3 regions of the Micromonospora sp. CNZ297 genome follow, and region 2 is predicted to be linked to each of the others. Evidence: riboswitches for the same ligand, from Rfam matches in the RefSeq annotation. Region 2 holds a riboswitch; each other region holds the start of a gene.

Evidence for each region. Region 2 has a riboswitch for cyclic di-AMP ahead of FB454_RS32780 (C40 family peptidase). Riboswitches for the same ligand answer to the same signal wherever they lie in the genome.
Region 1: it holds a riboswitch for cyclic di-AMP, as region 2 does, so the genes downstream of both, FB454_RS07885 (C39 family peptidase) here and FB454_RS32780 (C40 family peptidase) in region 2, are expected to answer to the same signal.
Region 3: it holds a riboswitch for cyclic di-AMP, as region 2 does, so the genes downstream of both, FB454_RS22495 (transglycosylase family protein) here and FB454_RS32780 (C40 family peptidase) in region 2, are expected to answer to the same signal.

What each region holds. Positions count from the first base shown of each region.
Region 1 is NZ_VISU01000003.1:359,683-362,948, reverse strand. It holds gene FB454_RS07900 (acyltransferase family protein) at 1-74, shown strand, start outside; gene FB454_RS07895 (hypothetical protein) at 155-499, shown strand; gene FB454_RS07890 (hypothetical protein) at 635-1,399, shown strand; cyclic di-AMP (ydaO/yuaA leader) riboswitch at 1,708-1,850, shown strand; gene FB454_RS07885 (C39 family peptidase) at 2,043-2,897, shown strand; gene FB454_RS07880 (alpha/beta fold hydrolase) at 3,252-3,266, shown strand, end outside.
Region 2 is NZ_VISU01000037.1:29,770-33,035, forward strand. It holds gene FB454_RS32775 (peptidoglycan recognition protein family protein) at 1-1,516, opposite strand, end outside; cyclic di-AMP (ydaO/yuaA leader) riboswitch at 1,755-1,889, shown strand; gene FB454_RS32780 (C40 family peptidase) at 1,903-2,934, shown strand; gene dcd (dCTP deaminase) at 2,999-3,266, opposite strand, start outside.
Region 3 is NZ_VISU01000013.1:174,016-177,281, reverse strand. It holds gene FB454_RS22505 (winged helix-turn-helix transcriptional regulator) at 1-40, opposite strand, end outside; gene FB454_RS22500 (LLM class flavin-dependent oxidoreductase) at 87-1,649, opposite strand; cyclic di-AMP (ydaO/yuaA leader) riboswitch at 1,808-1,966, shown strand; gene FB454_RS22495 (transglycosylase family protein) at 1,965-2,624, shown strand; gene FB454_RS22490 (YbaB/EbfC family nucleoid-associated protein) at 2,813-3,262, shown strand.

The DNA of each region.
Region 1 (3,266 bases), on a different contig from region 2:
CCGACGGCGGCGCGAGGCCCGTCACCGGTCCGGCCGAGGACATCGAGTACGCCGGGCGGCGTCGCCCGGACTGACACGCGCACACGTCCGCCTGTCGATCCGCGACACGCCGTGCGGCGGTGCGTTCGTGGGGGATCGGCGGTAATTTGTACCCGTGCTTCCGATCGCGCTCACCTGCCCCGTGTGGTGGGTGGCGCGCTGGACCGCCCGGATGCTCGCCAGTCTCGCCGTGGTCGTCGCCTGTTCGTTCGGCGCCGCCACGCTGCCGGCCGGTGTCGCCGCTGCCGCCCCGGCTCCGGCGGTCGCCGCCTCGACGTACACGGTCACCGGCGCCTCGACCGCGACGCGGCCGGAGGCCGACCGCGTGGCCGAGCGGCAGGCCGCTCCCGCCGGGGTTCCGGCGCCCGCGCCCCGGGCGGCCGCCCCGGCCGTCGTGGAGCCGGTCCCGGCCGGACGGGCCGTCGCACCGGCCGGCCCGCGGGCACCGCCCGCCCGCTGACCCGCTCACGGGCCGCGCCCGTTCTCCGCACCCACCGCACGTCATCCCCGCACCCGCCCCGGCGGCTCTTCACCGGCCCGCCCCGGCGAGGTCGTGCGGGTCCTCCCGCCAGGTCCTTCCCGTGAGGTGCCGACCATGTCGCAGACCGCTCTGTACCACTTCCTCACCTCCGTGCCCGAGGCCGCCGCCATCTGGTCCTTCCTCCTGCTGCTCGCCTTGGGCCTGCTCGCCGCGCTCGTCGCCCGGCCCGAACGCAACCCCGCGCCGGAGACCGCACCCGAGCCGCCCGACGCCGACGCCGCCCGCCGCGACGACCTGATCCGGTACGCCGAGGAGGTGGCGGTTGCCGCCGCCGGGGCTGCCCAGACGGCCCGTCGCCGCCGGGAGCAGTGGCTGGCCGCGCAGGACGAGGCGGACCGGGCCTGGACCGCGTACGACGAGGCGGACGCCGCCGCCCGCCGCCTCGCCGGCGCCGCCGCGCTGGCCGCGCCGCGCACGCCACGAACCCCTGCGGAGTACGCGGCCCGGGAGCGCTGGCTGCGCCACGCCGCCATGACGGCGCACTGGCGGGGCGACCTCACCGCCCGTCAGCTCGCCGACGTGCTGGCGCGCCGCAACGGGTGGGATCCGCGCCGGCACCCGGCCGAGCAGGAGATCGTGCTGGCCCGCACCGTCAGGGACGGGCGCCGGGCCGGATGGGAGAGCGCCGCCGCGCGGGAGCGGGCGGCCTGGCGGGACGCGGAACTGGCCGCCGAGGCCGCCCGGACACTTGCCGCCGAGGCGTACGCGGCCACCGTGGCGCTGCGGCCCGCCCCGGCGTACCGGAGCGCGACGGCGAGCGCCCAGCCGGTGCCCGCGACGGTCCGTAACGCCCGCTGGCGCCCGGCCCGGGTCGGCTGAGACGGCTGTCTCGACCGAATCGTTACCCGGAACGTGGTGAGCCCGGTCACCCGGGCCGCCGAAACGGGCGCCGGGCGCAGAACGGGTCATCGAGGCGCGCAATTGCCGGCCGGGTGGTCGCCGTCTGTCCGCTTTCCGCCGCCGGGCGCCGTCGAAACTGCTTGTCCCATTGAGTGAAGTCAGTAACCGGGTGTTCCGAAATCCGTTACCACGGATCACGTTTACGCAGGTGGGAGCGCTTGGCAGGGGACATACCCACCGGTAGTGTCGGCGCGTCCGATGCGGTAATCGATCGCCGACGGCGACGCCGCACCGACCCGCCTAATCGTGTTCCACGAACCGGGGACCCATGAGCACCATCGGGGTGAATCCGCGAGCCACCGGCCCGCGGTAGGGCGTACTTCCCGCCCGAATCCGTCAGCTAACCCGGTCGGCGGCCACGGAAGGAGTACCCCGCGTGCCCACCCCTCGATCGTCCCCCCGCCTCCACGGCGAAGCGGTGCCCGCGCGCGCCTGACGCGCGACCGGCAACCGCCCCCTGGGCGCCCGGCATCACGGGCGTTCCCGATCCCCCGGCCATCCGGCCCCGCCAGCACGTGTGAGTTCCTCCGCGTGCCGGGCCGGCGTGTGCCGCTCACGCCCCGTGGAGGATTTCGTGAAGCACCACCTGAAGCGTCAGCTGCGACGGATCGTCACCGAACGCCCGTACCAGATCATCGCCGGATCGGCCGCCGCGCTCGTGCTGGCCGCCGGCGCCGGCACCGTCGCCACCGCCGGCGACGACGCCCCGGTCCAGGAGAACACCGCCGCGGTCGCCGACCTCGGCGCCGCCCGCCTCGGCGAGCAGCCCGCCAGCCGCAGCGAGGCCCGCATCGCCGTACCGCAGGCGTCGCCCAGCGCCTCCGCCTCGCCCAGCGCGTCGCCGAGCGCCTCCCCGTCGGCCAAGGTCACGGCCGACCCGGACACCACGCCCAAGGCCAAGCCGAAGCCGCCGTCGAGCAAGTCGCTCGACTACGACTACCAGGCCCAGATCAACTACTTCTACTGCGGCCCGGCCGCCGTGCGCAACGCGCTCAGCGCCGCCGGCGTCGAGCGCAGCCAGGACGCGCTCGCCGGCCCCCTCGGCACCACCGAGATGGGCACCAACTCGGCCGAGGACACCACTCGGGTGCTCAACCAGCAGGTCAAGGGCAACCCGTACCGGACCCGCATGATTCCCGGCTCGGCCACCCCGGCGCAGATGGACCGCCTCCAGGCCGACGTGGTCGAGGCGATCAGCAACGGCCGCGGGGTCGTCGCGAACGTCGCCGGTACGGCCACCGACACCAACGGCGGCTGGCACTCGTTCCCTGGTGGCCACTACGTCGCGGTGGTCGGCTACAAGGACGACGGCCGGACCGTACGGATCGCCGACTCGGCCGACCCGTCGCTGCCCTCGTACTGGATCACCACGATCGACCTGGCGCACTGGATCGCCAGCCGCGGCTACTCCGCCTGACCGTCCCGCACGCCCGAAGGCCGGCACCCCACCCGGGGTGCCGGCCTTCCCCGTCCCGCCCGGCCCTGGCGCGGCCCTGGCGCGGCCCTCACGCGGCCTTGGCGCGCGCCGATCTTGGACTTGTGGCGCCCAGTTTGTCCAGGCTCGCCCGCTATGGAAGGTGCCACAACTCCAAGATCGACGGTGAGGGGGGAGTGTGCGCGGCCGGAGCCAGGGCGAGGGGGCGCCAGGGGCGAGGGCGGCGCGGGGGCGAGGGCGGACCGGGGGCGGGGTGTGGGCGAGCCGGGGCGAGGGTGGGGCGGGTCGGCGGGTTCGGTCTCGCGTGTCCGGGGCGGGCGGTGGCAGACTGCGCCAATGGGCGATGCGACG
Region 2 (3,266 bases):
TGACGAGCGGGGCGTCCGGGCTCGGCGCGGTCCGCAGGATCACCGACGAGGAGCCGCGCGACGGGCACGGTTCGGCCGGCGGCCGGGGCGTCGGGACGCCCGGCGGCTGCTGGTTGCAGCCGAAGAACGCCGGCCGGTTGGTGGCGAAGTCCGGGTCGATGGTGACCAGGCCGGTACGGGGCGTGCCGGTGCTGCGGAACGGCGCCTTCATCAGGTCGAAGTAGTGCGACCAGTCCCAGTACGGTCCCGGATCCCAGTGCATGCCGCCCACGTTGGCGGCGGTGATGCCGGGCACGTTGTCGTGGCCGATGATGTGCTGCCGGTCCATCGGGATGCCGAGCTTCAGCGCCAGGTGCCGCACCAGCTTGGCGGAGGTGCGGTACATCGCCTCGGTGTACCAGGTGCCCTGACCGGCGAAGCCCTCGTGCTCCAGGCCGATGGACTTGGCGTTGACGTACCAGTTGCCGGCGTGCCAGCCGACGTCCTTGGTCTTGATGTGCTGGGCGATGTAGCCGTCCACCGAGCGCAGCGTGTAGTGCCAGCCCAGGTAGTCGGCCCGCTTCACCAGGTCGACGCTCGGGCCGAAGTAGCCCTCGGTGTCGTGGATGACGATGTACTCGATCTTCTGCTGCTTCGGCCGGTCGCCCAGGTCGTGGTTGCCGTAGTCGCCCGGGTCGTCGCTGAGCTGCTCGTACGGCGCGGGGATCCACTCGCAGGCCAGCCGCACCGGGCACTCCAGCCCGTCCGGCCGCTCGGCGTTGCGCAGGCCCAGGCGGGCCAGGCGGGAACGGTCCGGCTTCGCGGCGGTGGCGGCGAGCGTGACCCGCTGGCCGTCGTCGGTGGTGCGGCTGGCGCCCTGGCCGAGCTGGTCGTAGACCTCGTCGGCGAAGGCCGCCGCGGCGTCCGAGGTGTCCGCGCCGGAGTACCGGGCCACCGCGCCGTACCAGGCCGCCGGGTCGGTGCCGGCGCCGACCGGCCCACCCAGAGCCTTCTGGTACGACGCCAGCAGCGCGGCGCCACCGCGGATGTTCGCGGCCGGCTCGGTGCGCAGCGTGCCCGCGTCGAGCCCGGTGAGCGCGGCGGCGGCGTCGAGCGTCTGGAGCGAGGCCGGCGGCAGCGGGGTCTCCCGCTCCGGCGCGGCGGCGGTGGCCGGGTCGAGCTTCAGCGGCCGGGAGTCGTCGCCGCGCGGGTCCTCGTCCTCGTCGACGTGGGCGCTGCCCGGCATGGCGAGGATGTGCGCGGCGTCGGTCAGGTGCATCGGGCCGTAGCCGCCGCTGGTGCTCGGCTGCCCGGTGTGGGTGTCCCAGCGGGACTCCAGATAGGAGACACCGAGCAGTACGTTCTGCGGTACGCCGTACTCTGCCGCGGCGGCGGCGTATTGTTGTTGCCGGTCGCTCGCGGACGCAGACGTGTCCGGCGCGGCGGTCACCGGGCCGGTCGCCGCCAGCGCGGTGGCTGTCGCCACTGCGGCGGCGAGCAGTATCCGTCTGCCCGACGGCGGGGCGGAGAGGTGCATCGAACCTCCTGGACAGGGATGGGGGTCACTGCGTTTCCACCCTCACTCCGCACACCCGCGAGGGTCAATACCTTTCCAGTGAGTAATCAGCCTTGAAAGAAAATTTCACCTCCGACCGGGGTGTGGTGCCTCATCGCGTACGGAGTGTCACGGCGCTGGAAGTTGCGGATCGATAACGGTGGTCCCTACTCTGGTGAATCGTCGGCCGCACGTCTCACCGTCCAACCCGGTCGGTGACGGTCCGACACCGCCGAGTCGCCTCCGGGCGAGCCGGGGAACCAGGTACCTGGGGTGAATCCGCAGCGATGCGGTAGGGCGGCTCCCTTCCCGCCCGAATCCGTCAGCTAACCCGGTAGGCGGTACGGAAGAAGGAGTACGGACGCCCGGTGGCACTCCATGCCCCGCGGCCGTCGTCGAGCCGGTCGGTCGACCGGTCCACGGCTGTGCCGCGTACCCGCTGGTCCCGCTTCACCACAGCCCTCGCCGCTCTCGTCGGCACCGCAGTCGTCCTGACCGGCGGCGCCACGGCGGCACACGCCGAACCCTCGGCCGCCGAGATCGAGGCGCAGATCGACCGCGACTGGAACAAACTCGAACCGGTCATCGAACAGGTCAACGCCGTACGCGAGCAGCTCGCCGCGCGGCGCAAGCAGGCCGACGCGCTCGGCCGGCAGATCGCACCCCTCCAGGCCCGGGTGGACGCCGCGCTCGGCCAGGTCGGCGGACTCGCCGCCGACGCCTACAAGGGTGACAACCTCTCCACCGTCAACGCGCTGCTGGGCAGCCGCTCACCCGGTGACCTGGTCAACGGCCTGGAACTGCTCGACCGCTTCGCGCACCGCCAGCACGAGCAGGTGCGCTCCGTCGCCGCGCTGCGCGACGAACTGGCGGCGAAGAAGAAGCCGCTGGACGAGATGATCGCCGGGCTGACGCGCACCGAGGCCCAGCTCGCGGCGAGGAAGAAGCAGATCGACGCCGAGATCGCCCGGCTGCAGAAGCTGCGGCTCAAGGTGTACGGCAACGGTGGCGGCGGCCCGCTGCGCCCGGCGCCCTGCCCCGCCGGTTACCCCGGTGGCGCTGCCGGAGCGGCGGTCAAGTTCGCCTGCGCCCAGATCGGCAAGATCTACGTGTGGGGCGCGGCCGGGCCGGATCACTTCGACTGCTCGGGCCTGACCCTGGCGGCCTGGGCCAAGGGCGGTGTCTCGCTGCCGCACAACGCGCGCCAGCAGCACGGCATGACGAAGCGGGTGAGCCGGGCCGAGCTGCGCGCCGGTGACCTCGTCTTCTACTACAGCGACCTGCACCACGTGGCGATGTACGTGGGCGACGGCTGGGTGGTGCACGCCTCCCAGTCCGGCAAGCCGATCACCATGAAGCGGGTCGACGACGGCGACATCAACAGCTACGGCCGGGTGTAAGGAAGGGCCCCCTCTTAACGCCTCCGGTAGAGGAGGGGGCCCCTATTAACAACTGTGGGCGCCGTCAGCGGGTCGGCCAGGTGCGCCAGCTCTGCCAGGATCGGCTCGGCGTCGGTCCGCGCTGCCCCTGGTAACGCGACCCGTAGACGGCCGAGCCGTACGGGTGCTCGGCCGGCGAGGAGAGCCGGAAGATGCAGAGCTGGCCGATCTTCATGCCCGGCCAGAGCGTGATCGGCAGGTTCGCCACGTTCGACAGCTCCAGCGTGACGTGACCGGAGAAACCCGGGTCGATGAAGCCGGCGGTCGAGTGGGTCAGCAGCCCCAGCCGCCCG
Region 3 (3,266 bases), on a different contig from region 2:
CGGTGGACCAGGAGTCACGCTGCGCAAGGAGGTCCGTCATGGCGTCGACGGTACCCCCTGACTTAAGAAAGCAGAAGTCAGCTACCTCACAGCTGGCCGGGGAAGAACCCGTGCCGGGCCAGCGGCTCGACGATCTGGTGCTCCTCGTACGACAGGTGCGACAGCAGCGTGTCGGTGAGCAGGTCCACCGCCTCCTGGAGCTGCGTGAAGTCGCCGGGCCGCCGGACCAGCTCCACGAGCGCCCGGTCGACGCTCTCCACCACCCCGTGGATCACCACGTGCTCCTCCTCGAGGCGGTCCAGCACCGCGGCCAGCCCGGCCTCTGAGCGGCGCAGGTGCGGGAAGACCGAGGCGTCCTCCAGCCCGTGGTGCTGGGTGACCATCGTGCAGTAGGCCGCGCAGTACGCCCCGAGCGTCCAGTTGTTCTGCCGCATGGTCATCTCGTTGAGCGCGGCCCGCGCCCGGCCCGGCGAGACCGAGCCCTGCTTGACCTGTTCCAGCAGGTCGCGCACCTGGGCCAGCTCCTGGCGCAGATGGTCGTGCACGTCCACCAGGTGCTGCCCGGCGGCCTGTCCCCGGGCCGGGTAGACGTGTCCGGCCGGCGGCGGCGGGGCGCTCGGGCGGGTGGACTCGTCCCACGGGCGGCGCGCGCTCAGGCGTACCCCCGGGTCGGGGGTGGGGGTGACGCCGAGCGTGCTCGGGCCGCCGGCGGTGGTCGGCTCGTCGGCGGCCTCCCGGGCGCCGCCGGCGGGCGTGGCGCGCTCGGCGGCGACCAGTTCCCGGACCGCGGGGGCCACCTCCTGGCCGAAGATCTGGATCGCGCGCGGCTCGTCGCTGCCGAGGATGAACGTGGTGATGCCGTGCTCCAGGGTGAGCCCGGCCAGTTCCTCCACCCACTGCTCCGGCGGCCCGGTCAGGAAACCGGCCGACGAGCGGGCGAACGTGCCGGTCACGTTGAGCATGCGGCGGATCGCGGCCGGGTCGCGCCCGGCGGCCCGGGCGCCCTCGTCCACGAGCGCGTTCAGGGCGGGCAGCTCGTCGGGGCCCTTGGGCAGGTACGACAGGGACGGCAGCCAGCCGTCCGCGGCGCGGCCCACCAGGCGCAGCATGCGCGGCTTGTAGGCGCCGACCCAGATGCCGACCGGATGCGCGGGCGCCGGGCCGCGCTTGGCGCCGACCACCCGGTAGTGCTCGCCGTCGACACGGATCATGCCGCGGCTGCCGGTGTCCCAGACCTCGCGGATCACCCGGATCGCCTCGTCGAGGGCGTCGACGGCGGCGCCGGGGGACAGGCGCCGCCCGCCCGCCGCCTCGATCGCGTCCCAGAACGCGCCCGCGCCGAGTCCCAGCTCGACCCGGCCGCCGGTGAGCAGATCCAGGCTGGCGACGCTGCGGGCCAGTACCACCGGCTGGCGCAACGGCAGGTTGAGGACGTTTCCGGCCAGGCGGATGCGTTCGGTCGCCGCGGCCACGTAGGACATCAGCGTCCAGGTGTCCAGGAAGCCCGGCTGGTAGGGATGGTCCTGGAACGTGACCAGGTCCAGCCCGACCTGCTCGCACAGCCGGGCCAGCGCCACGACCTGGTCGGGCTGCCCGGCGGCGGGGGTGATGAAGCCGCCGAAGGTCAGCTCGTGTCCGTGATCGGTCATCCGTCAAGCCCTCCCGTGATCTTGCCTGGCCCTGCCACCGTAGCGCCGCCGCCGGTAGCCCGGCCGGGTGAAGAGCGTCACAAGAAGTGGACGATTGTCACAAATCGCTCCTAGCGTCGGTTTCGTTCGCAGACGCGGACACCGCGGGCCGGAAACGCCAAATCCCGCCGCCGTCCCCGGTAACCGGACCTCGCGCGGGAGCGGGGGAACCACACGTTCCACGGTGCATCGTCACCTCGGGGTGAAGCCGCCACCGGCGGCCGGGCTCCTCGGCCCGAACCCGACAGCTCACCTCGTCGGCGTGGAGGAATCCACATGGCAACTGAATACTCTGCCCGAAGCCGCCGTACCGCCCTCGGAGCGGTCCTGGCCGGCGCCGCCGTCGGCGCCGCGACCCTGTTCGGCCCGGCCGCTCCGGCCAGCGCGGGCGTCAACTGGGACGCGGTCGCGCGCTGCGAGTCGGGCGGCAACTGGAAGATCAACACCGGTAACGGCTACTACGGCGGGCTCCAGTTCTCCCGCGCCACCTGGAACGGCTACGGCGGCAAGAAGTACGCCGCGCGCGCAGACCTGGCCAGCCGGTCCGAGCAGATCGCCGTCGCGGAGAAGGTGCGGCGCGGCCAGGGCATCGGCGCGTGGCCGGTCTGCGGCAAGAAGGGCGGCTCGGCGAGCGCGGCGACCCGGTCCGAGCGGGCCACCACAAAGGCGGCCCCGAAGCGGGCCGCCACGCGCAAGGCCGCGCCGGAGCGGGCGGCCACCCGCAGGGCCGCGCCCGAGCGCGCCACGACGACGGTGGCGCCGCAGCCGTCGTCCGGCGCCGGGACGTACCTGGTCCGGCGTGGGGACACGCTGTCGGAGATCGCCGTGACGCAGCGCGTCGACGGCGGCTGGCGCGCCCTGCACGAGCGCAACCGCGCAGTGGTCGGCGACGACCCCGGCCTGATCTTCCCCGGTCAGCGGCTGCGGCTGCGCTGACAGCGGTCCGAGAACGCCCGGCCGGGTCGCCCCGGCCGGGCGTTCGCCCCGTCCGCGACACGCCGCGTCGACGGTGTCCGGCCTGCTCCCGGCGTCCGGGAGACGGTCCGCGACGGCGGTGACCGCGATTCGTCGGAGCCGGTTGCTAGTGTCACGATGCTCGGCTAAGACGTGAAGAAAGCGCGGATATGACCAACGACCCGTTCTCGGCGGCCGCGAGCATCGACGAGCTGCTGACCCGCACGCAGCAGGCGCTCACCGCGATGCGCTCCCGGGCCTCGGCGCACGCCGACGGCGAGCCCGGCGACCTGCTGCGCGCCGAGGGCACGGCCGCCGGCGGCCGGGTCCGCGCGGTCGCCGTCCAGGGTGGCCGGCTGGATTCCGTGACGATCGACCCGGAGCTGGCCGGCGAGCCCCTCGACGTCCTCTGCGGACACTTCGTCACCGCCGCCAACGCCGCGCTGTCCGAGCTGGACGCCCGGGTCAGCGCGTCGGCGCGGGCCGACGCCGACGCGCTCGCCGCCCGGCTCGGCAGCATGGGCGACCAGGCCGAGCTGTTCGGCCGCGCGATGCACGAGGCGGCCGCGCGGATCCACCGCGACCGCGGCACCGCGTCCCAGGGCGCGCGCCGGGCCTGACACG